4 regions of the Dickeya lacustris genome follow, and region 2 is predicted to be linked to each of the others. Evidence: predicted binding sites of a transcription regulator. Region 2 holds the regulator's gene; each other region holds the start of a gene.

The links. The regulator sigma-54, encoded in region 2, starts transcription at its own class of promoters, with help from an activator protein. The targets are predictions, from matches to a motif close to GTTGGCACANNTTTCGCTNT.
Positions count from the first base shown of each region.
Region 1: the regulator sigma-54 is predicted to act here: its motif matches at 5,335-5,354, upstream of glnK (P-II family nitrogen regulator).
Region 3: the regulator sigma-54 is predicted to act here: its motif matches at 3,081-3,100, upstream of glnA (glutamate--ammonia ligase).
Region 4: the regulator sigma-54 is predicted to act here: its motif matches at 3,147-3,166, upstream of O1Q98_RS15900 (gamma-glutamyltransferase family protein).

Region 1 covers NZ_CP114280.1:3,804,158-3,811,524, forward strand. Annotated here, with positions in the region: gene O1Q98_RS17205 (PLP-dependent cysteine synthase family protein) at 1-798, opposite strand, end outside; gene O1Q98_RS17210 (Lrp/AsnC family transcriptional regulator) at 978-1,442, shown strand; gene O1Q98_RS17215 (SmdA family multidrug ABC transporter permease/ATP-binding protein) at 1,549-3,315, shown strand; gene O1Q98_RS17220 (SmdB family multidrug efflux ABC transporter permease/ATP-binding protein) at 3,336-5,129, shown strand; gene glnK (P-II family nitrogen regulator) at 5,422-5,760, shown strand; partial or broken gene amtB (ammonium transporter AmtB) at 5,804-7,097, shown strand; gene tesB (acyl-CoA thioesterase II) at 7,238-7,367, opposite strand, start outside.
Region 2 covers NZ_CP114280.1:2,174,949-2,182,315, forward strand. Annotated here, with positions in the region: gene kdsD (arabinose-5-phosphate isomerase KdsD) at 1-568, shown strand, start outside; gene kdsC (3-deoxy-manno-octulosonate-8-phosphatase KdsC) at 616-1,182, shown strand; gene lptC (LPS export ABC transporter periplasmic protein LptC) at 1,179-1,748, shown strand; gene lptA (lipopolysaccharide ABC transporter substrate-binding protein LptA) at 1,726-2,319, shown strand; gene lptB (LPS export ABC transporter ATP-binding protein) at 2,323-3,048, shown strand; gene rpoN (RNA polymerase factor sigma-54) at 3,114-4,547, shown strand; gene hpf (ribosome hibernation promoting factor) at 4,572-4,859, shown strand; gene ptsN (PTS IIA-like nitrogen regulatory protein PtsN) at 4,951-5,439, shown strand; gene rapZ (RNase adapter RapZ) at 5,598-6,452, shown strand; gene npr (PTS phosphocarrier protein NPr) at 6,449-6,721, shown strand; gene rnk (nucleoside diphosphate kinase regulator) at 6,886-7,296, shown strand; gene pmbA (metalloprotease PmbA) at 7,349-7,367, opposite strand, start outside.
Region 3 covers NZ_CP114280.1:2,520,365-2,527,731, forward strand. Annotated here, with positions in the region: gene dtd (D-aminoacyl-tRNA deacylase) at 1-148, opposite strand, end outside; gene yihX (glucose-1-phosphatase) at 156-767, opposite strand; gene typA (ribosome-dependent GTPase TypA) at 980-2,803, opposite strand; gene glnA (glutamate--ammonia ligase) at 3,185-4,594, shown strand; gene glnL (nitrogen regulation protein NR(II)) at 4,799-5,848, shown strand; gene glnG (nitrogen regulation protein NR(I)) at 5,857-7,269, shown strand.
Region 4 covers NZ_CP114280.1:3,526,848-3,534,214, forward strand. Annotated here, with positions in the region: gene O1Q98_RS15890 (AtzE family amidohydrolase) at 1-1,298, opposite strand, end outside; gene hpxX (oxalurate catabolism protein HpxX) at 1,295-1,492, opposite strand; gene O1Q98_RS15900 (gamma-glutamyltransferase family protein) at 1,518-3,107, opposite strand; gene O1Q98_RS15905 (MurR/RpiR family transcriptional regulator) at 3,278-4,117, shown strand; gene O1Q98_RS15910 (transporter substrate-binding domain-containing protein) at 4,401-5,192, shown strand; gene O1Q98_RS15915 (amino acid ABC transporter permease) at 5,203-5,868, shown strand; gene O1Q98_RS15920 (amino acid ABC transporter permease) at 5,868-6,524, shown strand; gene O1Q98_RS15925 (amino acid ABC transporter ATP-binding protein) at 6,505-7,236, shown strand; partial or broken gene O1Q98_RS15930 (pyridoxal-phosphate-dependent aminotransferase family protein) at 7,295-7,367, shown strand, end outside.

The DNA.
Region 1 (7,367 bases), 1.6 Mb from region 2:
ACTGGCGGTGTCAGGCACTTTTATCATGTCATCAATCACCGTTGGGATAAACGATGGTTCGGCTCGTGGGCGACCGATTCCCTCAATGCGGCTGCCGCATTGACCGGTTAGCGTGCTAATTCGCTGGCGGTAGCAGTCATAAAATACCGAATGTTCTGGATCGACAACGATTAACTGGGTATTCAGGCCCTTGTAGCGGATGTAGCGGCCAAGCGTGGCGGATGTGCCGCCGGTTCCCGCACTCATTACCAGATAGTCAGGGACTGGGTAGGGCTCTCGTTCCATCTGCCTGTAGATACTGTCTGCGATATTATTATTACCTCGCCAGTCGGTTGCCCGTTCGGCGTAGGTGAATTGATCCATATAGTGACCATTGAGCTCTTTCGCTAGTTCTTCTGATTTGGCATAAATCTCGCTGGATTGTTCGACAAAATGGCAATGGCCGCCATAGAAAGCGATTTGCTCGATTTTTCTACGTGCGGTACACGATGGCATAACGGCAATAAAGGGGAGCCCCAGCAGACGTGCGAAATAAGCTTCAGAGACCGCCGTGCTGCCCGATGAAGCTTCAATCACTGATGTGTCTTCATTAATCCAGCCATTGCTTAATCCATACAGAAACAGTGAGCGAGCCAGACGGTGTTTGAGACTACCGCTCGGGTGGGTGCTTTCATCTTTGAGATAAAAATAGATGCCGGGGTAGTGTGGTAGCGTCAGGCGAATCAGGTGAGTGTCTGCTGAACGTTGGAAATCGGCTTCTATCGCGCTAACGGCGTTGCGTACCCAAAGACTGGTCATGATGTTGTCCTGATGAATGGCAGATGGTCGTTTCTGATGCGTCTTGGTTATGCAGGGCGAGAGTCAGTGGATGTTCTGCAACAAGACACTACTAGCCTATCGATTTTAGAGGAAAAAAAAGTTGCTTTTTCATCTCTGTATTGGGCTAATGGGGGAAATATTTTCTCTTTTTTTACGCTATGTTGGATAAAATTGATATCAAACTGCTGGGCTTGCTACAGCAGGATTGCAGCCTCTCGTTACAGGCGTTGGCTGATGCCGTTAACCTGACGTCTACCCCCTGCTGGAAACGCTTAAAGCGTCTGGAGGATGACGGGTATATCAAACGTCGGGTCGCGCTGCTGGATAATGAAAAGTTAGGTCTGGGGCTGACGGCTTTTGTTCTGCTGAAAACCCAGCAACACAATAGCGCCTGGTATCAGTCCTTTTCTCATTTTGTGTCGGAGATGCCGGAGGTACTGGCGTTCTATCGAATGGCGGGAGAGTATGATTACCTGATGCAAGTGCAGGTGGCAGATATGAAAAGCTATGATGCATTTTATAAACGTCTGGTAAATGGTATTCCCGGCCTGGTTGATGTGACCTCAAGCTTTGCGATGGAACGCATCAAACAGACAACCGCCTTACCCCTGAAGCCATTATGATAAGTAGCCTGAGACGGCCTGCTAAAATTTATTCGTGATGCGCAGCATGTATAATGTTCTGTTCATCTAATTTCGATTTGCTTTGTCACGAATGGACTAAAAACGCGTGAGACTTTTTGCTCTGCTGGGATGGTATTTCCGCCGGGAATGGAAACGTTACCTTGGTGCGGTGATGTTATTGGTGATCATTGCCATTCTGCAATTGCTACCGCCAAAGTTGGTTGGCGTCATCGTTGATGGCGTGACACAACATACCATGAACCAGACAACGGTATTAGGGTGGATAGGTGTTATCTTGCTGATAGCGCTGTTCACCTATCTGCTGCGTTACTTTTGGCGCATTTGGTTATTTGGCGCGGCCTATCAACTGGCCGTCGAGTTGCGTGAGCGCTTTTATCATCAATTGAGCCGCCAGCATGCGGCTTTTTATCTGCGCCATCGAACCGGCGATTTGATTGCCCGGGCGACTAATGACGTCGATCGCGTCGTGTTTGCTGCCGGAGAAGGCGTATTGACGCTGGTTGACTCGCTGGTGATGGGCTGCGCGGTCTTTTTGGTGATGTGTACCCAACTGAGTTGGCAGTTGACATTGCTGGCACTGCTGCCCATGCCGGTAATGGCGATAGTCATCAAGCACTACGGCACCCAGCTTCATCAACGTTTCAAAGAGGCTCAGGCCGCTTTCTCCTCGCTGAATGATCACGCTCAGGAGAGCCTGACCAGCATTCGGATGATTAAGTCATTTGGTCTGGAAGATCATCAGTCCGGCAGTTTTGCCCGGGTTGCAGCTGATGCCGGCCAGAAAAATATGCAGGTTGCGCGAGTGGATGCCCGTTTTGACCCCACTATCTATATTGCGGTGGCGTTATCCAATCTGCTGGCGGTAGCGGGCGGAAGCTGGATGGTTATCCACGGCTCGTTGACGCTTGGCGCACTGACCAGTTTTGTTATGTACCTTGGTTTGATGATATGGCCGATGCTGGCGTTGGCGTGGATGTTTAACATTGTCGAGCGAGGCAGTGCGGCTTATGGGCGCATCCGTCAGTTGCTGGCCGAGGCCCCGTCAGTTGAAGACGGAACACAATCCTTACCCGCAGGGCCGGGCATACTGGCCGCCGATATTACCGCGTTTCATTATCCCGGCCATACCCAGCGTGTACTGGATGATGTCCATTTTACCCTGATGCCGGGGCAAACGCTGGGGCTGTGTGGCCCGACAGGTTCAGGTAAGAGTACACTGCTGGCGTTGTTGTTAAGGCAGTTTGATGTTGAAGAGGGCGAGGTTCGCTACCATCAGCAATCGTTGCATCATATTCAGTTGGATCAACTCAGGTGCCGCTTTGCGGTGGTTGGGCAAACGCCCTTTCTGTTTTCTGATACCGTTGCGGGCAATATTGCGCTTGGGCGTCCGCAGGCCTCTTTGCAGGACATTGAACGCGCGGCCAGATTGGCGAATGTTCATGACGATATTTTGCGTTTGCCTAAAGGGTATGAGACGGAAGTTGGCGAGCGAGGCGTCATGCTTTCTGGTGGACAAAAACAGCGTATCGCTATTGCTCGCGCGTTGTTACTGGAAGCGGAAATCCTGGTGCTTGATGATGCGCTCTCTGCTGTCGATGGACGTACGGAATATCAGATTCTCAACAATCTGCGACAGTGGGGTGAAAAGCGAACCGTGATAATCAGCGCGCATCGCTTGTCGGCGTTGGTAGCGGCTGATGACATTCTTGTGTTGCAGCACGGGCGGGTAGCGCAACGCGGTCATCACGGTGCCTTGTCACAACAAGCAGGATGGTATCGGGATATGTATCGTTATCAGCAACTGGAAGCGGCTCTGGATGATGCTCGTGACGAGGGGCATGAGCATGAGTGACGTAAATGAGTAACGTAAAAATGAAAACGCCTCGGGCGTTATGGCCAACGTTAAAACGTTTACTGGCCTATGGTTTGCCGTGGAAGGCGTCAATAAGCGTTGGTGTTGTGCTGTTATGTATTGCCGCCGCTGCGGAAGTCGCCGGGCCGGTTCTGGTTAGCTATTTTATCGATCATGTCATTGCCAAAGGTGAATTCCCGCTTTTATTGGCTACCGGCCTTGCGGTGGGGTATGTGCTGTTACAGTTGCTGGCGGCCCTCTTGCACTATTTACAGGCGGTGATGTTCAACCGCGTGGCGGTTGGCGTTGTGCAACAACTTCGTATTGATGTGATGGATGCCGCTTTGCGCCAACCGCTTGCTGTATTTGATACCCAGCCGGTTGGCCAGTTGATTTCCCGCGTAACAAACGATACTGAAGTGGTGCGCGATCTGTATGTCATGGTGGTGGGAAGTGTGCTGCGCAGTACGGCGTTGATTGTCGCGATGCTGGTGGCCATGTTCAGCCTGGATTGGCATATGGCGATGATTGCGATGATGATTTTGCCTGCGGTAGCCATTGTGATGGTGGTATATCAACGTTATAGCACACCGATTGTGCGGCGAATGCGCAGTTTTCTGGCCGATATTAATGATGGTTTTAATGAGTCCATCAACGGTATGGGCGTTATACAGCAATTTCGCCAGCAGCAGCGTTTCGCCAAAAAACTCAGTGAGGCCAGTTGGGCTCATTATCATGCGCGTATGCAAACATTGCGGCTTGATGGCTTCCTGTTACGTCCGTTATTGAGCCTGTTTTCTGCGATGGTGATGTGCGGTTTACTGCTGCAATTCGGCTTCAGTACGGTAGGTTCTGTGGGGGTCGGCGTGTTGTATGCCTTTATTAACTATCTTGGCCGATTAAACGAACCGCTGATTGAATTGACGACCCAACAGTCGATTTTACAACAGGCTATTGTCGCCGGAGAGCGCATTTTTGAGTTAATGGATGGCCCGCGTCAGCAATATGGTGATGATAACCATGCGCTTAACAGCGGTCGCATTGATATCCAGCAACTGACCTTTTCTTATCAAGCCGGTAAGCCGGTATTACATAACATTGAATTGCATGTGCCTGATAGAGGGTTTGTGGCATTGGTGGGGCATACCGGCAGTGGTAAAAGTACGCTAGCCAGTTTATTGATGGGATACTACCCGGCGGATAGCGGCGAGATTCGCCTGGATAACCGACCATTAGCGCAACTATCTCACCCAGTGTTGCGCCAGTATGTCGCCATGGTGCAGCAAGACCCTGTTGTGTTGGCGGATTCGATGTATGCGAATATCACTCTGGGGCGTGACATCAGTAAAGAGAGAGTGTGGCAGGCGCTGGAGGCGGTGCAATTAGCTGACCTGGTGCAATCTATGCCGCAGGGCATAGACAGCCGTATCGGTGAACAAGGTAACAACCTGTCGGTTGGTCAAAAGCAGTTATTGGCTCTTGCCCGCGTATTGGTGTCGCCGCCACGAATTTTGATACTTGATGAAGCAACCGCCAATATTGATTCAGGTACTGAACAATCTATTCAGCGCGCACTAAGGTTAATTCGTTCTCATACTACGCTTGTGGTTATCGCTCATCGGTTATCGACGATTGTTGAAGCGGACACCATTCTGGTGCTGCATCATGGCAAGACCGTGGAGCAGGGAACGCATGAGCAATTGCTTAACCGCGCCGGGCGTTACGCTCAGATGTATCAATTGCAGCAGGCGAGCCGTGCATTGTCATCTCCGCAGGGTAACGCTGAACCGGCGTTGACGACGCAGGCACCATGACGATCATCCCCGGGCATGGCATCGCACCATAATTTGGCATGGTGCGATGCGCTCAGTCGGGCGATGCACCGAAATCAAGCGCATCGCACCGTTTTTGTGCGTTGGCGCACCTGTTTTTCTTTTCCGCCAGTTATCTCACCTCTTCCCACTTTCTCGTTTTCCGCTAATCAGCGGCGTTTTATCGCTTTTGATTAGCGCTGGCATTTGTGGCACGTGATTTGCTTTATGTGATACGTGAACATATTTGGGGTGACGGGCATAAGCCTGAACTTACATGCTTAGGGGGATGAGAATGAAACTGGTGACTGTAGTAATCAAACCATTCAAGCTGGAAGATGTGCGTGAAGCGCTCTCTTCTGTAGGCATTCAGGGGCTCACCGTCACAGAGGTGAAAGGTTTCGGACGTCAGAAAGGGCATGCGGAATTGTACCGTGGCGCGGAGTACAGCGTTAACTTCTTGCCCAAAGTGAAAATCGATATCGCTATTGCTGATGATCAGCTTGATGAAGTCATCGATGTTATCAGTAAAGCGGCTTATACCGGGAAAATTGGTGACGGCAAAATTTTTGTTGCGGAATTGCAGCGTGTTATTCGTATTCGTACCGGCGAAACTGACGAAGCCGCACTATAACAATTATCTGATTGAGCCTTATTAAATAGGGATGAATGAAAAGATGAAAAAACTTTCCTTGTCATTAGGTTTAGGGGCATCAGCCATGCTTCCAGCATGGGTGATGGCAGATACGCCAGCGCCGGTTGTGGATAAGGCGGACAACGCTTTTATGATGATCTGTACCGCATTGGTGCTGTTCATGACCATTCCGGGATTAGCGCTGTTTTATGGTGGTTTAATCCGCAGTAAAAACGTGTTGTCAATGTTGACCCAGATAATGGTGGCGTTTGCGCTGGTATGTATCTTATGGGTTATCTACGGTTATAGCGTTGCGTTTAGCACAGGCAGCCCATTCTTCGGTGGACTGACCAACTTTATGCTCAATGGCATTGATATTAGTGCGATTAGCGGAACGTTCTATCAGTTCATTCACGTTGCTTATCAGGCCTCTTTTGCCTGTATTACGGTAGGTCTGGTCATTGGTGCCTTGGCGGAACGCGTTCGCTTCTCAGCGGTGCTGATTTTCTCCGCGCTGTGGTTCACGCTGTCTTACCTGCCGATGACTCACATGGTATGGGGCGGTGGCTATCTGGCCGCTGATGGCGCGCTAGACTTCGCCGGTGGTACGGTCGTGCATATTAACGCTGCTGTCGCAGGCCTGGTTGGTGCTCTGTTATTAGGCAAACGCGTTGGTTTCGGCAAAGAAGCATTCAAACCGCACAACTTGCCGATGGTGTTTATTGGTACATCCATCCTCTATGTCGGTTGGTTCGGTTTCAATGCCGGTTCTGCGGCTGCGGCGAATAACATTGCTGGTCTGGCTTTCTTGACAACGGTTGTCGCAACGGCCGCCGCTATTTTAGCGTGGATCATCGGTGAGTGGATTAGCCGTGGTAAACCGTCTCTGCTCGGTGCTTGTTCCGGGTGTATTGCTGGTCTGGTTGCTATCACGCCAGCGGCGGGTACGGTTGGCGTTGGTGGGGCGATTGGTCATTGGCTTTGTCGGCGGTTTTGCCGGTCTGTGGGGCGTGACTGTTCTGAAGAAATGGCTGCGTGTTGATGACCCGTGTGATGTGTTCGGTGTGCATGGCGTGTGCGGTATCGTTGGGTGCTTATTGACCGGTGTCTTTACCGCATCTTCGTTAGGCGGTACAGGTTATGCGCAGGGTGTGACTATGGCTCATCAGGTCTGGGTGCAGCTGTTTAGCGTGATTGTCGCCGTCGTTTGGTCTGGTGTTGCGGCATTCATCTCTTTCAAAATTGCTGATATTGCTGTCGGACTGCGTGTACCAGAAGATCAGGAACGCGAAGGTCTGGATGTCAACAGCCACGGTGAAAATGCGTACAACCAGTAAGAGTCTGTCTGGTACCCCATGATAATGGGGGTGGGGTGCCTGATTGACTGTGACGAATAAAAAACCACCTTTTAATCAAGGTGGTTTTTTTTAGCTATTGTGGTGGGCCATTCGATAATGATTTATCTACCGTTCTATTTTTACTGGCCGTGGCGACGGATCACCCCTTCCTGAACGCTGGAGGCCACCAGCACGCCGTCACGGGTATAAAAATGGCCACGTACAAATCCACGCGCGCCAGATGCCGAAGGGCTCTCAACGCAATAGAGC
Region 2 (7,367 bases):
TATCAGCGTGCCACAAGAAGCCTGCCCGCTGGGGCTGGCACCGACATCCAGCACCACCGCCACGCTGGTGATGGGGGATGCTCTGGCAGTCGCTCTGCTGCAAGCACGTGGCTTTACTGCCGAAGATTTCGCACTGTCGCACCCCGGCGGCGCACTTGGCCGCAAGCTGCTCTTGCGGGTTAACGATATTATGCACCGCGATGACGAGGTGCCTCGCGTCAATAAAGACGCCTCGCTGCGCGACGCGCTGCTGGAAATTACGCGTAAGAATCTCGGCATGACGGTGATTTGCGGCCCGGACAGTAACGGCCTTCACAACGATCATATCGAAGGTATCTTTACCGACGGGGACTTGCGCCGGGTCTTTGATATGAACATCAATTTGAACAATGCGCGTATTACTGATGTGATGACCCGTGGCGGCATTCGTGTCACACCGCAAATGTTGGCTGTCGATGCGCTCAATGTGATGCAATCGCGCCACATTACTTCATTGCTGGTGGCAGAGAACGATCGGCTGTTGGGAATTGTTCACATGCACGATATGCTGCGTGCCGGCGTGGTATAACCCGGCAACAGCGCTGCATAAAAGAATTAAAAATCAAGGATATGTAAATGAGTGAAATCCGTGCGCAAACTGAGACGTGCTACGGCCCCGTCGATACCGAGGTGATGCTCCGCGCCCGGGATATCCGTCTGTTAATTTGCGATGTTGACGGCGTGCTTTCTGACGGTTTGATTTATATGGGCAATCAGGGCGAAGAACTCAAGGCGTTTAACGTACGAGACGGTTACGGTCTGCGTTGTCTGCTCACCTCAGACATCGACGTTGCCATTATTACTGGCCGCTCGTCGCAGTTATTGATTGATCGCTGCCAGACACTGGGCATCCAGCATCTTTATCAGGGACAGTCCGATAAGCTTTTGGCCTTCCGCGAGCTGTTAGATACACTGTCGCTTACTGCCAATCAGGTCGCCTATATCGGTGATGACTTGATTGACTGGCCGGTGATGGCGGAAGTCGGGCTGAGTGTCGCGGTGGCCGATGCACACCCGCTGCTGCTGCCACGGGCTCACTATGTCACACGCATTGCCGGTGGCCGGGGTGCGGTAAGGGAGATTTGCGATCTTATCCTGCTGGCGCAGGATAAGCTGGCGTTCGCCAAAGGGCTATCAATATGAGTAAGACTAAAGTCTGGCTGACCTTATTACTGGCATTGATTGCGCTGGTGTTGCTCGGCTTAAACCTGACCAGCACACGCGAGGCAGGCAGCCAGAGCGTCGGGCAAAGCAATGAACCGACCTACACCATGCAAAAAAACATCACCGTGGTGTATGACCCTACGGGAAAACTGAGTTACAAACTGATAGCCGATAACGCCGATCACTATGGCGTCGAACAGGTGAGCTGGTTTAGCCAGCCGGTAGCCACCATGTTTAATGAACAGGCGGTAGCGACCTGGTCTGTCCGTGCCGATCGCGCCAAATTGACGAAAGATCGTATGCTTTATCTGTATGGGCATGTGGAGGTCAACAGCCTGACTAACGATTCGCAGCTAGAACGAATCAAAACGGACAATGCGCAGATAAATCTGATAACGCAGGACGTGACATCGGATGATGAAGTCACCCTGTACGGTGTCAACTTTACCTCTAACGGGCTGAAAATGCGTGGGAATCTGCGCAGTAAAACCGCTGAGTTGATCGATAAGGTAAAATCCTATTATGAAATTCAACCTAAAAATTAATGCGCTGCGTAGCACGCTTCTTGCCAGCTCACTGTTCGCCGTCAGTATTCCGGCACTGGCATTAACCGGGGATACGGAACAACCGATTAACATTACCTCCGACCAGCAGGCGCTGGACATGCAGGGTAATGTGGTGACATTTACCGGCAACGTTATCGTGACGCAGGGCTCAATCAAAGCGCAGGCCGATAAAGTGGTTATCACACGCCCCAACGGTCAACAGGGCCATGAGGTCATCGAGGGCTATGGCAACCCGGCGACCTTCTACCAGATGCAGGACAACGGTAAGGCCGTCAAAGGCCACTCACTGAAAATCCGCTACGAGATGGATAAGCAACTGGTGATTCTGACCGGTGATGCCTATCTGGAACAGCTCGATAGCAATGTTAAAGGCGACCGCATCACCTATCTGGTACAACAGCAACAGATGGAAGCGTTTAGCGATAAAGGCAAGCGAGTCACCACGGTATTGGTGCCAAACCAGCTACAGGATAAAGGCAACCAGAACGGTGCCAAACCCGCAGCAGGCAATGCGGCCAAGCCCTCCAAACAACCGTCAGTAGCGCACTAACTCATGGCAACATTAATCGCTGAAAGCCTGGCCAAGGCGTATAAAGGCCGCAAAGTGGTGGAAAACGTCAGCCTGACGGTGAATTCAGGCGAAATCGTTGGTTTATTGGGGCCAAATGGTGCCGGTAAAACCACCACGTTTTATATGGTTGTGGGCATTGTGCCCCGTGATGAAGGGCGAATCATCATCGATGATGACGATATTAGCCTGCTCCCGCTGCACGAACGGGCCCGTCGCGGTATCGGTTATCTGCCGCAGGAAGCCTCGATTTTCCGCCGTCTTAGCGTGTACGACAATCTGATGGCGGTGCTGGAGATAAGAAAAGATCTCACGCATGAGCAACAGCAGGATCGCGCTAACGAGCTGATGGAAGAGTTTCATATCAGCCATTTGCGCGACAACCTCGGTCAGTCACTGTCCGGCGGTGAACGTCGCCGGGTGGAAATTGCCCGTGCGCTGGCGGCTAACCCGAAATTTATTCTGCTCGATGAACCCTTTGCCGGGGTTGACCCGATTTCGGTTATCGACATCAAAAAAATCATCGAACATCTGCGTGACAGCGGGCTTGGCGTGTTGATTACCGACCACAATGTCCGTGAAACGCTGGATGTCTGCGAACGTGCTTATATCGTCAGTCAAGGTCAGCTTATTGCCCACGGCGCGCCGATGGATATACTGGCGAATGAGCAGGTTAAACGCGTCTATCTGGGCGAAGACTTCCGACTCTGATAACGTCATGTGTTAGGTTGATTATTCAATTCAATTGATCGTTCAAAAGGAAGTTAGCGCACGCTATGAAGCAAGGTTTGCAACTCAGGCTTAGTCAGCAACTGGCAATGACACCGCAGCTACAGCAAGCCATCAGGCTGCTGCAACTGTCCACGCTTGAACTCCAGCAAGAAATTCAACAGGCGCTGGAAAGCAATCCATTGCTGGAGCAAGCAGACATCCATGACGAGATAGAAACCCGCGAGAGCAGCGAAACCGAAGCCCTGGATACACGGGAAGCGCTGGAACAAAAGGAGATGCCAGAAGAGTTGCCGCTGGATGCAGCGTGGGATGAAATCTACACCGCTGGCACGCCGTCTGGCACCAGCACCGATTATCGCGATGACGAGTTACCGGTTTATCAAGGTGAAACCACCCAGACGCTACAGGATTATCTGATGTGGCAAGTGGAGCTGACGCCGTTTTCTGACACCGACGCCGCCATCGCGACCTCGATTGTCGATGCGGTAGATAACACCGGTTATCTGACCGTATCGCTGGAAGATATCCGCGATAGCATCGGCGATGACGACGTGACGATGGAAGAAGTGGAAGCCGTGCTAAAGCGCGTGCAGCGTTTCGACCCGGTTGGCGTTGCCGCCCGAGATTTACGCGAATGTTTGCTGGTACAGCTGTCGCAATTTAACAGCGCCACACCACGCCTTGCCGAAGCTAAACTTATCGTCAGCGATTACCTCGATTTGCTGGCTAATCACGACTTTCGCGCGCTGATCCGCTCCAGTCGGCTCAAAGAAGAGGTGCTAAAAGAAGCCCTGGCGCTGATTCAATCACTGGACCCACGCCCGGGGCAGTCGATTCATACCGGCGAGTCGGAATACGTGATTCCTGATGTGTTGGTGCGCAAAGCGCAAGGCCACTGGACGGTAGAGCTCAACACCGACAGCGTGCCGCGTTTGCAAATCAACCAACAATACGCCGCGCTTGGCAATAGCGCGCGTAATGACAGCGACGGCCAATTTATTCGCAGCCATTTGCAAGAAGCGCGCTGGCTGATTAAAAGCCTGGAGAGCCGCAACGATACCCTGCTTAAAGTGACCCGCTGTATAGTAGAACAGCAGCAAGCGTTCTTCGAACAGGGTGAAGAATTTATGCGGCCAATGGTACTGGCGGATATCGCTCAGGCCGTTGATATGCATGAATCAACGATTTCCCGCGTGACCACCCAGAAATTTTTGCACAGCCCACGCGGTATTTTTGAGCTGAAGTATTTCTTTTCCAGTCATGTGAACACCGACAGTGGCGGTGAGGCGTCATCCACAGCCATTCGGGCACTGGTCAAGAAACTGATTGCAGCGGAGAATCCCGCGAAACCGCTGAGTGACAGCAAGCTGACATCAATGCTTTCCGAACAGGGGATCATTGTCGCCCGCCGTACTGTTGCCAAGTATCGAGAGTCTTTATCTATCCCGCCGTCAAACCAGCGCAAACAGTTGGTTTGACCCCTACATGAGAAGGAAGACGATATGCAGCTTAACATTACCGGACACCACGTTGAGATAACCGATGCTCTGCGCGAATTTGTCACCGCAAAGTTTGCCAAACTTGAGCAATACTTTGATCGTATCAATCAGGTGCATGTGGTATTGAAAGTGGAAAGGATCCTGCACATTGCAGACGCCACTTTACATGTGAATGGTGGAGAGCTGCATGCCACGTCGGAAGCGGATGATATGTATGCCGCCATCGATCTGTTGATCGATAAGCTGGCGAGACAGTTAAATAAACATAAGGATAAACTGAAACAGCACTGATGTTGCCTGTTTCAGGTGCAGGGAGCACTCCGGCCTGCCGCATTTGCAGGCCGGATACCCGAAGGCAACCGTGTCGTTAAGTGAATGTATCATGAACAACGAGTCCGTTATGCAACTCAGCGCCGTGCTCCGTAAAGAGTGCACTCGTAGCGCCGTACACTGCCAAAGTAAAAAGCGCGCGCTGGAAATCATCAGCGAACTGGCTGCCAGACAGCTCAACCTGCCACCGCAAATGGTATTTGAAGCCATACTGACGCGCGAACGCATGGGCAGTACCGGGATTGGATGCGGTATCGCTATTCCTCACGGCAAACTGGAAGATGAAAACACGCTTGGGGCGGTCGGCGTTTTTATTCAGCTAGAGCAGCCTATCGCGTTTGACGCTATCGATAATCAGCCGGTCGATTTGCTTTTTGCCTTGCTGGTTCCAGCCGAACAATGTAAAACCCATTTGCATACCTTATCGCTGGTTGCCAAACGACTGGCGGATAAAACCGTATGCCGACGTCTGCGCGCGGCGCAAAGCGACGAAGAGCTATATCAAATCATGACGGAATCAGACTCGCAGGAATCATCCTGAGCGTTGATGGCTGCCGGTTTTGCAGCCATGCATAAGAGACAGATGACACAGGTGTGCAAATAAGCACAACCTGACAGGATGCCGGGATAACCGGGAAATAACGAAGTTAGCTAACGGCGGTGGTGATGCACTCTCACACCGCCAGGGGGAGTCGTCAGATGGTGCTGATGATTGTCAGTGGTCGTTCAGGTTCAGGAAAATCCGTCGCCCTGCGTGCACTGGAAGACATGGGGTTCTATTGTGTCGATAACCTGCCGGTGGTGCTGTTGCCAGAGCTGGCACATTCGCTGGCAGAGAGAAACATTTCTGCCGCCGTCAGTATTGATGTGCGCAACATGCCGGAAAGCCCGGATGTGCTGGAGCACGCGCTGACGCGCTTGCCGCAAAGTTTTTCGCCCCAATTGCTGTTCCTTGACGCCGATCGCAATACGTTAATCCGTCGCTACAGCGACACGCGTCGTCTGCACCCGCTATCTAGCAAGAACCTGTCGCTGGAAAGCGCGATTGACGAAGAGAGCGATTTGCTCGAGCCGCTGCGCTCACGCGCTGACCTTATCATCGACACCTCAGAAATGTCGGTGCATGAGCTGGCCGAAATGCTGCGCACCCGGTTACTGGGCAAGCGCGAGCGCGAATTGACGATGGTGTTTGAATCATTCGGCTACAAACACGGCATCCCGATTGATGCCGACTACGTGTTTGACGTGCGCTTTTTGCCTAACCCGCACTGGGACCCGAAACTGCGCCCGATGACCGGGCTGGATAAACCGGTTGCGGCGTTTCTTGACCGGCATACCGAAGTTCACAATTTCATCTACCAGACGCGCAGCTATCTGGAACTGTGGCTGCCGATGCTCGAAACCAACAACCGCAGCTATCTGACCGTTGCCATTGGTTGCACCGGCGGCAAACATCGCTCGGTGTACATTGCCGAACAGCTGGCAGACTACTTCCGCTCCCGTGGCAAAAACGTGCAGTCGCGCCACCGCACACTGGAAAAACGTAAATCATGACAGTCAGGCAAACCGTCGAAGTGAAAAATCGGCTGGGGATGCACGCCCGCCCGGCGATGAAACTGTTTGAGCTGGTACAAAGCTTTGATGCCGAAGTGTTATTGCGCAACGACAGCGGCACAGAGGCCGACGCCAGCAGCGTCATCGCCATGCTGATGCTCGACTCAGCCAAGGGCCGACATATCGAAATTGAAGTCACTGGCCCGGATGAACAGCAAGCGCTGGCGGCGATCATCACGCTATTTGAGGCGGGTTTCGACGAAGATTAATCTCCTCTCCTCGCCTGATGCCAGCAGTCTCTGCTCTGTACATGCGGCATCATGACCTTTTTCTGTGGCAACACGGCATTATCCGTTTATTATTCTCCTTTTACCCCTCGGCGCGTTTCACGCGCAGACGGGTATTTGCTTGCCATCATCCTCTGGAGAACAATATGGATAAACCACACCTGACGATCGGTGAACTGGACGCAGAGCGTCTTGATACACTGTTAGCTCACCCTCAATTTGCTGATACGGAGGTCGCGCAGGCTCTCGGTGAAGAACTGGATAGAGCGGAGATAGTCGAGCCCGTCGCTATTCCGGCTGATGTTGTCACCATGAACAGCCGGGTGCGCTTTCGCGACGTGCTGACAGGCGAAGAGCACACCCGCACGCTGGTCTATCCGGCAGGGCTCAAAGACAGCCGGGAGCAAATCTCCGTCATGGCTCCGTTAGGCGCTGCGCTGCTGGGGATGCACCTTGGCAACAGCATCGCCTGGCCATTGCCGAATGGCGAGAGTACGCGTATCGAAGTATTAGAACTGCTCTATCAGCCTGAAGCGGCGGGCGAGTACCATCGCTAACCCGCCACAATACCGGTTTGCCCGCACGGTGCGGGTAAACCGGCGCGCAGCATCACACTCCGGCAATCTTC
Region 3 (7,367 bases), 350 kb from region 2:
TCACTTTTTCACATAATCGGGTCGCCTTTTGTTCATCATCACCCTGCTCTACGCCGAGTAACACGAGCAACCCATGTGCAATTTCCCCTATCGTATCGCCATCAACGACAACACTGGCAGCCGACACCCGCTGAATTAATGCAATCATAACGCCCTTATGACTCCTGCTTAAAAAGCTGACTGGCAAAAAAATCGGGCACAACCTGCTTATCACTCACCAGAACGGCCTGAATACCCAGAGCCTGCGCAGCATCAATGTTGGCAGGGTTATCGTCAAAAAAGCAGGCCTCAGACGCTATGACGCCTTCTGCTTGCAGCACCTGCTGGTAAATCGCCGCTTCAGGTTTGCGACATCCCATTTCCTGCGATAAATAGAGTTTGTCTGCCGCCGGTATCACATCCGGGTAAAGCTCAGGCCAATGCAGGCAATGAAGTCGATTCGTATTGGAGAGTATGACGACACGGTGTCCTTCTTGTCGCAGGCGGTGCATGATGTCGATCACATCTTTGCGAATACCGTGAAATATCGCCTGCCACCCCGCAGAGAATTGCTCAAAACTCAGTGAAATACCCATTTCATGGCACAAACGAGACGCAAACTCCTCATCACTGATTTCACCACGCTCATGTTGCTCAAAGGTATGCCCCATGACAAAGCGCTCACGCAATGTGGCCAGCGGCGTTCCGCTTAAATTACTCCACACTCCCAGTACGCGGTTGAAATCAACATCAATAATGACGTTACCCAAATCAAAGATATACAGCATGCATCCTCCAGATTCATCGGTGAGATTTTCACTGTAGCGAGAAATAATGGTGCTGAACAGGGACTAAGCAGGATCATAATACGGTACAAAATAGTGCCGAAGATCATTGCTCTGTATTGGCAGAAAAAACTAAGGCCCCAGAGCGGGGCCTTATCGCAGGGTGGTACCGTCAGTCATGACGGCACTCACGCAAGCTGTCATCCAGCGGAGAATTACTCGTCTTTAGCGGAGCGATTCGCGCGACGACGGTCATTCTCGGTCAGGTGACGTTTACGCAGACGAATCGAGTTCGGCGTGACTTCAACCAGTTCATCATCATCGATAAACTCCAGCGCCTGCTCCAGTGACATTTTCACCGGCGGCACCAGCACGGTTGCTTCGTCAGTACCGGAAGCACGCATGTTGGTCAGTTTCTTACCGGTCAGGCAGTTTACTGTCAGGTCGTTAGAACGAGTATGAATACCGATGACCTGGCCTTCGTACACTTCAGCGCCGTGGCCCAGGAACAGCTTACCGCGATCCTGCAGGCTGAACAGCGCATAGGCAACCGCTTTACCCTGACCGTTAGAGATCAGCACACCGTTCTGGCGCTGGCCGATTTCACCCGGACGAATGTCATCGTAGTGACTGAACGTGGAGTACAGCAGACCGGTACCCGAGGTCATGGTCATAAATTCGGTACGGAAACCGATCAGACCACGGCTTGGAATCACGTAATCCAGACGGACGCGACCTTTGCCGTCTGGGATCATGTCGCGCATTTCGCCTTTGCGCAGACCCAGCGCTTCCATCACCGAGCCCTGATGCTGCTCTTCGATATCCACAGTCACTTGTTCGAACGGTTCCTGACGACGGCCGTCAATCGTGCGGAAGATAACTTTCGGACGGGATACCGCCAGTTCGAAACCTTCACGACGCATGTTTTCGATAAGAACAGATAAATGCAGCTCGCCACGACCAGACACGCGGAATGCATCCGGGTCTTCCGTTTCTTCTACGCGCAGCGCCACGTTATGCACCAGCTCTTTACGCAGGCGGTCAAGAATCTGACGTGATGTAACGAATTTACCTTCTTTACCGCAGAACGGCGACGTGTTCACGCAGAAGTACATGGTTACAGTCGGCTCATCAACTGACAGCGCAGGCAACGCTTCCACACAGGAGGTGTCGCAAATAGTGTCAGAGATGTTCAGCTCGCCAAGCCCGGTGATAGCAATGATATCGCCCGCTTCTGCCAGCGTGCTTTCAATACGCTGCAAACCCAAATGGCCCAGCACCTGGCTCACTTTGCCGTTACGTACTTTGCCTTCGCTGTCGATGATGCTGACTTGCTGGTTCGGTTTCACCACGCCGCGTTTAATACGGCCGATACCGATAACACCAACATAGTTGTTGTAATCAAGCTGGGAGATCTGCATCTGGAACGGGCCGTTAACGTCAACGCTCGGCGCTTCCACATGCTTCACAATCGCTTCAAACAGCGGCGTCATGTCTTCCGCCATTTCGTTATGATCCAGGCCGGCAATACCATTCAGCGCGGAGGCATAAACAATCGGGAAGTCTAACTGCTCGTCGGTCGCACCCAGGTTTACAAACAGATCGAAAACCTGATCGACAACCCAGTCAGGGCGAGCGCCCGGACGGTCTACCTTATTGATAACAACAATCGGCTTTAAGCCATGGGCAAAAGCTTTTTGGGTTACGAAACGCGTTTGCGGCATCGGGCCGTCCATCGCGTCTACCAGCAGCAATACCGAGTCCACCATGGACATCACGCGCTCTACCTCGCCGCCGAAGTCGGCGTGTCCCGGGGTATCTACGATGTTGATACGGTAGTCATTCCAGTTGATGGCGGTGTTTTTGGCGAGGATGGTAATTCCGCGCTCTTTTTCCAAATCATTGGAGTCCATAACACGTTCGGTGGCGTCATTACGCTCACCCAAAGTACCGGACTGTTGCAGCAACTTATCAACCAGGGTGGTTTTTCCATGGTCAACGTGCGCAATAATAGCGATGTTACGCAAATTTTCGATCACAGCTTTGCCTCAGGCATTTTAGAAATAGCGCGCTATTGTACACGTATTAAGCGAGCGACTAAACAAGATCACAATCATCTTCCGCAAACAACCTGCGTATCTCGGGTCTGTGATCCCTTTCACGGTGCAATAAAGCAGCAACCCGTTACCCGTCAAGCACCAATTAGGTGCAGTATCACCAATATGGTGCGCAACTCTGGTGCAATTAACTATCTTGGTGCAGTCTGTCTGCGCGTGAAAAACCAGCGGGAATGCCTGTTTGCACTATTCGGATAAAGTTGGCACAGTTTTAGCTATAACTTACGTACGGTAACAACATCATTTCCACAACGATATTCGTTCCACGACGATAGATAAATGACACAATCGGGAGAACCAAGTATGTCAGTAGAACACGTTTTGACGATGCTGAATGAACACGAGGTGAAGTTTGTTGACCTCCGCTTCACGGATACCAAAGGTAAAGAACAGCACGTCACCATTCCGGCCCACCAGGTCAACGCTGATTTCTTCGAAGACGGCAAAATGTTTGACGGTTCTTCAATTGGTGGCTGGAAAGGCATCAACGAATCCGACATGGTATTAATGCCGGACGCGACTACTGCGGTTCTGGATCCGTTCTTTGAAGAATCGACCCTGATCATCCGTTGTGACATCCTGGAACCGGGCACCATGCAGGGTTATGACCGTGACCCGCGCTCCATTGCCAAACGCGCTGAAGATTTCCTGCGCTCTTCCGGCATCGCGGATACCGTACTGTTCGGGCCTGAGCCAGAATTCTTCCTGTTCGACGACATCCGTTTCGGCAGCAGCATTTCTGGTTCTCACGTCGCTATCGACGATATCGAAGGTGCATGGAACTCCAGCACCAAATACGAAGGCGGCAACAAAGGCCACCGTCCGGCAGTGAAAGGGGGTTACTTCCCGGTTCCGCCAGTAGATTCCGCACAGGATCTGCGTTCAGCCATGTGTTTGACCATGGAGCAGATGGGCCTGGTGGTTGAAGCTCACCACCACGAAGTCGCTACCGCTGGTCAGAATGAAGTGGCTACCCGCTTCAACACCATGACCAAAAAAGCTGACGAAATTCAGATCTACAAATACGTTGTACACAACGTCGCTCACGCTTTCGGCAAAACCGCAACTTTCATGCCGAAACCGATGTTCGGTGATAACGGTTCTGGTATGCACTGCCACATGTCTCTGGCTAAAGATGGTGCCAACCTGTTCTCCGGCGACAAATACGGCGGCCTGTCTGAAACTGCGCTGTACTACATCGGTGGTGTTATCAAACACGCGAAAGCCATCAACGCCCTGTCTAACCCGACTACCAACTCTTACAAGCGTCTGGTCCCGGGTTACGAAGCACCGGTTATGCTGGCTTACTCTGCCCGTAACCGTTCTGCGTCTATTCGTATTCCGGTGGTATCAAGCCCGAAAGCACGTCGTATCGAAGTCCGCTTCCCGGACCCGGCTGCTAACCCGTACCTGTGCTTCGCTGCACTGCTGATGGCTGGCCTGGACGGTATCATCAACAAGATCCACCCTGGTGATGCCATGGACAAGAACTTGTACGATCTGCCGCCGGAAGAAGCGAAAGAGATCCCAACCGTTGCAGGTTCTCTGGAAGAAGCGTTGAACGCGCTGAACGCAGACCGCGAGTTCCTGACCCGTGGCGGCGTGTTCACTGACGATGCCATAGATGCTTACATCGAACTGCGTATTGCTGAGAACGACCGCGTTCGTATGACGCCGCATCCGGTTGAGTTCGAACTGTACTACAGCGTGTAATCCCGCTTACAGGCGGCAGGAACGAAGAAAATGATGTTCATTCTGCCGTCTGATGACCGTTTTTTATTTATGTTTATTTTTGTTGCCGTGGAAACTTTTCAGCCCATCTTCGGATGGGCTTTTTTCTCCACCAAACATTTTATCGTTGCGACTTAACCTACAATCCAGAATAGTGTGCACTCAAATAGTGTGGGAGTCTGCGTTATGGCAACAGGCACGCTGCCCGATGCTGGGCAGATCCTAAATTCTTTAATAAACAGCATATTATTGCTGGATAAAGATCTGGCTATTCACTATTCCAACCCGGCTGCGCAGCAACTTTTAGCGCAAAGTTCGCGTAAGCTCTCAGGCACACCGCTACCGGAGCTACTCGGTTACTTTTCACTGAATATCGATTTAATGCGCGAAAGCCTCGATTCCGGGCAAGGCTTTACCGATAACGAAGTCACGCTTGTCGTTGATGGTCGGGCACATATTATGTCGCTGACCGCGCAGCGTATTCATCACGACTTCATTCTGCTGGAAATGGCGCCGATGGATAATCAACGCCGCCTCAGCCAGGAACAGCTACAGCATGCGCAACAGCAGGCAGCGCGCGATCTGGTTCGCGGCCTGGCACACGAAATCAAGAACCCGCTCGGAGGGTTGCGTGGCGCGGCGCAATTACTGTCTAAAGCCTTACCAGACCCCTCGCTGCTGGAATACACCAAAGTGATCATTGAGCAGGCCGATCGCCTGCGCAATCTGGTTGACCGTTTACTCGGCCCGCAGCAACCCGGTTTACACGTCACGCAAAGTATCCATCAGGTAGCCGAGCGAGTATTCCAACTGGTGTCGATGGAAAAAGCCGAGAATGTCACGCTGGTGCGAGACTACGACCCGAGCTTGCCAGAACTCACGCACGACCCAGACCAAATTGAACAAGTGCTGCTCAACATTACCCGTAACGCCATGCAAGCGCTCGGGGAAGAAGGCGGCACCATTACCATCCGAACGCGAACCGCTTTTCAGCTCACCTTGCACGGCGTGCGTTACCGGCTGGTTGCTCGTATCGATATTGAAGATGATGGCCCCGGTGTTCCCGCTCATTTGCAGGATACGCTGTTCTACCCAATGGTGAGCGGCCGCGAAGGCGGTACCGGATTAGGCCTATCGATTGCTCGCAATCTTATCGATCAGCACTCAGGAAAAATTGAATTTAACAGTTGGCCAGGTCATACCGAATTCTCGGTGTATCTGCCCATTCGCCAGTGAGGTTCACGATGCAACGAGGGATAGTCTGGATTGTCGATGACGATAGCTCCATCCGTTGGGTGCTGGAACGTGCGCTTACCGGAGCGGGCTTAACCTGCGCCACGTTTGATAACGGCACTCAGGCGCTCAATGCGCTGGCCACACAAACGCCCGATGTGCTGTTGTCCGACATTCGTATGCCCGGTATGGACGGACTGGCATTGCTGCAACAGATTAAGCAACGCCACCCAATGCTGCCGGTGATTATCATGACCGCGCACTCCGATTTAGATGCCGCCGTCAGTGCGTATCAACAAGGCGCTTTTGATTATCTGCCTAAACCGTTTGATATTGACGAAGCCGTCGCGCTGGTTGAACGCGCCATCAGCCATTATCTTGAGCAACAGCAACCGGTTCGCAACCAACCCATTAGCGGGCCAACCACCGATATTATTGGCGAAGCCCCTGCCATGCAGGATGTGTTCCGAATTATCGGTCGGCTTTCACGCTCCTCGATCAGTGTGCTGATCAATGGGGAATCCGGCACCGGTAAAGAGCTGGTGGCTCATGCCCTACATCGCCACAGCCCGCGCGCCAAAGCGCCTTTTATTGCGCTGAATATGGCAGCGATCCCCAAGGATTTGATTGAATCAGAACTGTTCGGCCATGAAAAAGGCGCGTTTACCGGCGCAAACCAGATTCGGCAAGGGCGGTTTGAACAGGCAGATGGCGGCACGCTGTTTTTAGATGAAATCGGCGACATGCCGCTGGATGTGCAAACCCGCCTGTTACGCGTATTGGCTGACGGCCAGTTTTACCGCGTTGGTGGCTATGCGGCGGTTAAAGTCGATGTACGCATCATTGCTGCAACGCACCAGAATCTTGAGTTGCGGGTGCAGGAAGGTAAATTTCGTGAAGACCTGTTCCACCGTCTGAACGTGATTCGCGTTCATTTGCCGCCGCTACGCGAACGACGTGAAGATATTCCCCGTCTGGCGCGTTACTTCCTGCAAGCAACCGCGAAAGAACTGGGTGTGGAGCCAAAGAATCTGCACCCGGAAACCGAAGCGGCGCTGACGCGTTTACCCTGGCCGGGCAACGTGCGCCAGCTTGAAAACACCTGCCGCTGGCTGACGGTGATGGCAGCCGGGCAAGAAGTGTTAATTCAGGATCTGCCGCCGGAGTTGTTTGAAACCACGGCACCGGATGCCACCGTACATGTGATGCCAGATAGCTGGGCCACGTTACTGGCACAGTGGGCTGACCGCGCGCTGCGTTCCGGTCATCAAAATCTGTTGGCGGAGGCACAACCGGAAATGGAACGCACGCTGCTGACAACGGCGTTACGCCACACGCAAGGGCATAAACAAGAGGCGGCTCGTTTGCTGGGATGGGGCCGAAATACCCTGACGCGCAAACTGAAAGAACTGGGCATGGAATAACGCGCGTGTCGTGTTACCCCTCAGCCTACGCGCAAAAATAGCGCTGTGAAAAAGTACGATGTAGCGTACAAATTTTCCGCTATTTTATACTTTACTTG
Region 4 (7,367 bases), 1.4 Mb from region 2:
ATTAATTGCACACCGACAGGCAGGCCGGTTTGCGTGGTGAGCGGCACCGTGACGACCGGCAGGCCGACGAACGAAATCGGCTGGGTTAACATGCCCATGCTGGCGCGAATCGGTAAATCGGTGTGGTTGAGACGCAGGGTTTCCTGACCGATCGACGTGGCCGGGCACGGGGTCGCCGGTGCAATCAGCAGATCGGTGTCGCGGAACAGCGCCAGCACGTCACGGCGGAAATGATCGCGAAAACGCTGTGCCTGCACATACCAGGCCGCCGGGATCATCGCACCGGCCAGCAACCGTTCACGCGAGAGCGGTTCGAACAGCTCAGGCGTGGCTTGCAGCGCAGGCAGATACTGATTGCCCCCCTCGCTGGCAGAGAGAATAAAAGCCGCCGTGCGCGCCAGGCTTGCCTGCGCCAGCGTTACTTCATCGTCGGCGTTAAGCGCCTGTGCGACGGCGCTCACCGCTGCGCTGGCGTGTTCATCACACCAGTCGGCAAAGTAACCGCCCAAAACCCGACACCGCAGGGGCGTTGCCTCGTCAAGCATGGTGGCGCTTGCGAGCGCCGGTCGATCCGCCTGAAAACGATCCGCCGGATCGTGACCTTGCAGGGCGTCAAACACGAGTGCCAGATCGTCGGTGCTGCGCGCCAGCGGGCCGATGTGATCGAGGCTGCCGACAAACGGCTGCGTACCGTGGCGTGACAGGCGGCCAAACGTTGGTTTGAGCCCGAAAATACCGCACAGCGAAGCGGGAACGCGAATGGAACCGTTGGTATCGCTGCCGAGTGAAAAATTCACCAGCCCGGCGGCAACGGCGGCCGCCGACCCCCCGGATGAGCCCCCGGCGATACGGGTCAAATCGTGTGGGTTACGGGTGGCACCGTAGTGGCTGTTTTCGGTGGTAAAGCCGTAAGCGTAGGCGTCCATATTCAGCATACCGGAGAGCAGCGCGCCCTGTGCCTGTAGCTGGCGTACGGCGAATGCATCCTGAGCGGCCGCCGGGCGTTGGCTGAACAGCCTGGCACCGGCCAGTGTGGTTTCACCGGCGACATCAAACAGGTTTTTCACCGCATAGGGTACGCCCGCCAGCGCGGGCAGCGGCTCGCCCCGGCGGTATTGCATATCGATGCTTGCGGCTTCAGCCAGCATACGTTGTGCCGTGACGGTGGTGTAGGCGTTGATGGCCGGGTTGTGCTGTTCAATATCGGCCAGCGTATCGCGGGCGAGCTCTTGGGCCGACAGGTGGCCTGCCGCCAGTTCGCGCTGTAACGTGCGAATCGATAACTGGGCTGCTTTCATGGCCGGTAGACTCCCGCCACCTCTTGCCGCTCGTCGAGCGAGCAGGCCATCAGCGGTTGCGCCATCGCGGCGATGCGGCTGAACTGGACGTGCAATTCCTGACGGCGCGTGTCGTCTAGCTCCAGCCCCATCAGGCTTTCCATCTGTTGCAGGTAGGCGTGTATCACGTCGTTATCCATGTTCGGGTTTTTCATTATCAGCACCTTTCAAAAGGAAAAATTAATAGCCGACGGCGCTGCCGTTGCTGCGCGGATCGCTGGCACCTTCCAGCATACCGTTAGCATGACGCACGATAGCTCCGGCGTGGCCGACGGTTTCACTGAAGCCTGTCAGCAGCTCGACCTCGTGGCCGAGCGTACGCAATGCCTCGACGGTCGCGGGCGTGAAGCGGTCTTCCAGTTTCAGGGTATCGCTGGTTTGCCCCCAGGTGCGGCCCAGTAACCAGCGCGGCGCGGTGACAGCCTGCTGTAGCGGCATTCCCTGCATAACGTGACGAATGAACAGCGCCGCCTGCGTCTGCGGCTGGCCGTCGCCGCCCATCGAGCCATACACCATGGTGCGCCCGTCATAAAGGCGCGCCGCCGCCGGGTTCAGGGTGTGAAACGGTTGTTTGCCCGGTTCCAGCGCCAGTAAGTCATGAGGGTCAAGACTGAATGACGCGCCCCGGTTTTGCCACAGCACACCGGTGCCCGGCAGCACCATGCCGCTGCCGAATTCGTGGTAAAGGCTCTGAATGAACGAGACCGACACGCCATGACGATCGCACACGCCCATCCAGACGGTATCGCCCGGCCCTTTGCCTTTTCCCCAGGGGGCGGCGGCGCGGGTATTCACGTTTTTCGCCTGCGCATTCAGGCTGGCGTCAGACAGCAGCGCCTGCACATCCTGCGTCATCCGTTTGGGGTCGGTGAGGTATTTATCTCGCCAGGCGAAAGCCAGTTTGGTGGCTTCGACAATACGGTGGATGGTCTGGCTGTCGCTAATATCAGCCATGCAAAGCCGGTCAGTGATGCCCAATATCGCCAGTGACACCAGCCCCTGCGTGGGCGGTGCCAGGTTAAACACCTCGCCTTTGCTGTGCTGTAGCACCAGCGGCGCGACGCGACGGGCATGGTATTTAGCCAGATCGTCGCCCGTCACCGGCATGCCAAGCGCGGCCATTTGCGTTGCCAGTCGCGCCGCCAGCGCCCCCCGGTAAAAGCTATCTAATCCGTCTTGCGCCAGCTGTTGCAGCGTAGCGGCCAGATCCGGCTGGGTGAAACGGCTGCCGGTGCGGGGGATCTTACCCTGCGGCATAAAGACCCGGCTGAATTCAGCGAAATCGCGCAGTTCGTGCTGGCGATTGGTGAGCGCGTCTTCCTGCGACTGGGTAACGGGGATACCGTCCCGCGCGTAGCCAATGGCGTCTTCCAGTAACGTGGTCAGCGGCAGCGGCGCACCCAGATCCTGTTCTGCGGCGTAGTTCAGCGCCTCCTGCCACCCGCCTACCGTCCCGGCGACGGTCAGCGCCGCGTTGGGGCCACGGTGCGGAATGCGGCTTTCACCGGCGTAACGCGCCCGGTTTGCCAGCGACCCGGCAGCGCCGCTGGCATCAATGGCAATTGGCGTGCCTTGCGGCGGCACAATCAGCCAGAAGCCATCGCCGCCTAAGCTGTTCATATGCGGGTACACGACGGCGATGGCGGCAGCAGCGGCCACCATCGCTTCAATGGCATTGCCGCCGGCGCGTAAAATGCGCTGTGCGCTGGCGCTGGCGAGATGATGCGGCGTGACCGCCATGCCCGATGGGGCGATATTGCTTTGCATCATGAAGATAAGGCTCTTGGTAGACGGTAGGATGGTCGAGGTTAAGCAAAAGCCGTTCCATCTTTTCTGCTTGCGGCCGACCGACGGTTGTATGCTATGTTCATCATAGCGTCAGTGACGTGAAACAAAAGTTACAGTTACCACACAGTGACAAGGGCGGGTAAGGGCGGGTAATGAAGCAGATTGATGAACGGCTACGCAGCCAGTACAGCGACCTGTCGCCGCAGGAGCAGCGGGTGGCTGATTTTATTTTTGACCATCTCGATGATTTGATCAGTTATAACAGCGCCGAGCTGGCACGGCTGAGTGGCGTGTCAAAGGCGACGGTCAGCCGCCTGTTTCGCCGCCTTGGCTACCCGAGTTACCGCGAAATGCGTGATGAGCTGCGCACCTTGCGCCAAAGCGGGATGCCGTTGACCGATAACCGGGACGCGGTGCAGGGCAACACTTTGCTGGCGCGCCACTATAAGCAGGAGATGGCGAATTTAACCCAGTGGGTCAACCAGATTGACCCGCAGCAGTTCGGTGCGATGATCACCGCCTTGCAGCAGGCGCAGCGGGTGTGCATCATCGGGTTACGTAATAGCTATCCGGTTGCGTTGCATCTGCGCCAGCAACTGCTCCAGGTGCGCTCACAGGTGCCGTTGCTGGCACAGCCTGGCCAGACGTTGTCCGAAGAGCTTGCGGATCTCGATGCGCGCGATGTGGTGGTGGTGGTGGCGTTCCGCCGTCGGCCACGGCTGATTCTGCCGCTGTTGCAGCAATTGCACGCCCGCCGGATTCCGGTGTTGCTGCTGTGCGAGCCGCAGGCGCATGCACTGCCGCCGCTGGCATCCTGGTCGCTGACTGCGCCGCTGGATAGCGTTTCCGCTTTTGATAGTTACGCCAGCGCCATGAGCCTTATCAACCTTATCAGCAATGCGCTGTTGCATCAGATGCTGGCAGAAGGCCGCCAGCGTATTCATGATATTGCCGATCTTTACCAGCAACTGGATGAGCTGGAACTGCGCTGATGGTGCACCCGGCAGTGCATTTGATTCATTTTGGTGCAAATCTCTTCGGCTTGACTGCCCTGATAATGTGCATTTTTCCTGTCTTTGACGGCGTGCTATCGCCGCCTTGGTACGCTAAAAACCCCTGCCTGTGCTGTTGTCTCTCTGATTGAATCCGCACTGGAACTGATTTTCTGGTGCGCAGTCATCTGGCACGTATCTTGCTTTTATTTCTGTAACGAAGGTTTCAATATTTTTATTGAAGAATCTTTGGTTTCAACCTAACTTAACCGGGGGCACAGCAATGAAGATCGGAAAACGTTTTTTAGCAGTGGCAGGTGCGGCGCTGTTGATGGTGCAGGCGGGTCAGGCAATGGCAGATCAACTGCAAGATATTCAGCAGCGCGGCGTATTGCGCGTTGCGGTGCCGCAAGATTTCCCGCCGTTTGGTTCGGTTGGCACCGATTTACAGCCGCAGGGCTACGACATCGACATGGCGCGCTATCTGGCCAGTGAGATGAAACTAAAGTTGCAGCTGGTGCCGGTGAGCAGCGCTAACCGCGTGCCCTATTTGCAAACCGACAAGGTGGATTTGGTCATCTCCAGTCTTGGCAAAAACGCCGAGCGGGAAAAAGTGATCGATTTCAGCCGGGCGTATGCGCCGTTCTTCCTCGGGGTGTTTGGCGCGAAAGAGACGCCGGTAGACAAACCGGAAGCGTTGCAGGGGCAAACCGTTGGGGTGACGCGCGGCGCGGTGGAAGACATGGTGCTGACCGAGATTGCGCCGAAAACCGCCGACATCAAGCGCTATGAAGACAACAACACTACGCTGTCGGCGTATCTGTCCGGGCAGGTGCAGTACATTGCCACCGGCAATCTGGTGGTGGCGGCTATCACCGAGAAAAACCCGGCCAAAGCGCCGGTCGCCAAATTCATGCTGAAAGATTCACCTTGTTACATCGGCCTGAAGAAAGATGAACCGGCGCTGAAAGCAAAAGTGAATGAACTGATTGAAAAAGCCGTCAAGGACAACACCCTCAATGGGTTGTCGGAAAAATGGTTGAAAGCACCGCTGCCGGCCAATCTGGGCGCGTAAGGATAAGCCGATGACATACCAGCTTCATTTTGCGGCGCTGTGGCCCTACTGGCCAGCGTTACTGTCCGGGTTATGGGTGACGGTGCAATTAGCCACGATGGCAACGCTCGGCGGCATCGCGATTGGCATTTGCGGCGCGGCATTACGCAGCGGGAAACCGACGTTTATCAGCCGCTTATGGGGCCTGTATGTCGAGCTTATTCGCAACACGCCGTTTGTGGTGCAACTGTTTTTCATCGTGTTCGGCTTGCCGGGGCTGGGGCTTAAACTCACCGCCGGGCAGGCCGCCTTACTGGCGATGCTGGTGAATCTTGGCGCGTACAGCACGGAGATTATCCGCGCCGGTATCCAGGTGACACCGCAGGGGCAGTGGGAAGCGGCACGGGTACTGGGGCTTTCCCGCACCCAGACCTTCCTGCGGGTGATTTTACCGCCCGCGCTGCAACGCATTTATCCGGCGCTGGTCAGCCAGTGCATCATCGTGATGCTGGGCTCCTCGGTGGTGTCGCAGGTGTCGTTCGAAGAGCTGACCTTCGCCGCCAACTTAATTCAGTCTCGAACCTTTCTCAGCTTCGAGGTGTATCTGGTAACGACGCTGTGTTACCTGCTGTTGTCGGTCGCCATGCGCCAGTTATTGCTGCTGGCCGGGCGGCGTTTTTTAGGGACGGCGCGCTGATGACGACCTTTACTGACTGGGATATTGTGCGCAACCTGCTGCTGGCCGGGCGCTGGACGCTGCTGCTGTCGCTGGTGGCGTTTTTTGGCGGCGCGCTTGTCACGCTGCCGCTGCTGTTGCTGCGCTTAACCAAACGCCGCTGGCCGCTGCGCCTGACACGTGTGTACGCCGATGTGTTTCAGGGCACGCCGTTGCTGATGCAGCTGTTTCTGGCGTTTTTCGGGCTGGGGTTATTCGGCATCGACGTCAGCCCGTGGACGGCGGCTGCGCTGGCGCTGACGCTGTTTACCAGCGCGTTCTTGCTGGATATCTGGCACGGCAGCGTGCAGGCCCTGCCGAAAGGGCAATGGGAAGCCTGCCGTTGTCTGGGGCTGACCTTCACCCAGACGCTGACCCGGGTGATTGCGCCGCAGGCGATGCGTATCGCCATTGCGCCGACGGTGGGGTTTTCGGTGCAGGTGATCAAGGGCACCGCGCTGGCGTCCATCATCGGTTTTGTCGAGCTGACCAAGGCCGGCACCATGCTCAACAACGTCACTTATCAGCCGTTTAAGGTGTTCGGGCTAGTGGCGCTGGGCTATTTCCTGCTGTGTTACCCGCTGTCGTACTACAGCCGTTATCTGGAGAAGAAATTCAATGCCGCTCATCACCATTAATCAGGTTCATAAATATTACGGCCAGAACCACGTGCTAAAAGGGGTGGATCTGGATATTGATGCGGGCGAGGTCATCTCCATTATCGGTCGCAGCGGTTCCGGCAAAAGCACGCTGTTGCGCTGTATCAACGGGCTGGAAGGCTATCAGGACGGCAGCATTAAACTGGGCGGCATGACCGTGACCGACCGCGACTCGCAGGCGCGGGAAATCAGCCGTTCCGTCGGCATGATTTTCCAGAATTTTAACCTGTTCCCGCATATGACCGCGCTGGAAAACGTGATGCTGGCCCCCAGGCTGGTGCTGGGGAAAAGCGCCGCCGAGTGCCGTGAGCTGGGCGTGAAGATGCTGGAGAAGGTCGGGCTGGGCGAGCGTATCGATTACTACCCGTCGAATTTGTCCGGCGGCCAACAGCAGCGGGTGGCGATTGCCCGCGCGCTGGCGATGAACCCGAAAGTGCTGCTGTGTGACGAAATCACCTCCGCCCTTGACCCGGAACTGGTCGGTGAAGTGCTCAAGGTGCTGGAGCAACTGGCCGCTGAAGGCATGACGCTGATTCTGGTGACGCATGAGATGAATTTTGCCCGCGAAGTGGGCGACCGGGTGGTGTTCATGCATCAGGGCAAAGTGTGGGAGCAGGGGCGCGGCGATGCGCTGTTCGCTGACCCGCAAACCGCCGAACTGAAACAATTTATCGCCTCGGTACGGCTGTAGGTGGTGTGCCGTACCACGCAGAGACCGTAAAAGATTAACGACATCAGGAGTTCATGACATGCATAACGAGCTGTTTGCACAGATCAACCCTCCCCACCGTTTACTGATGGGGCCAGGCCCGATCAATGCCG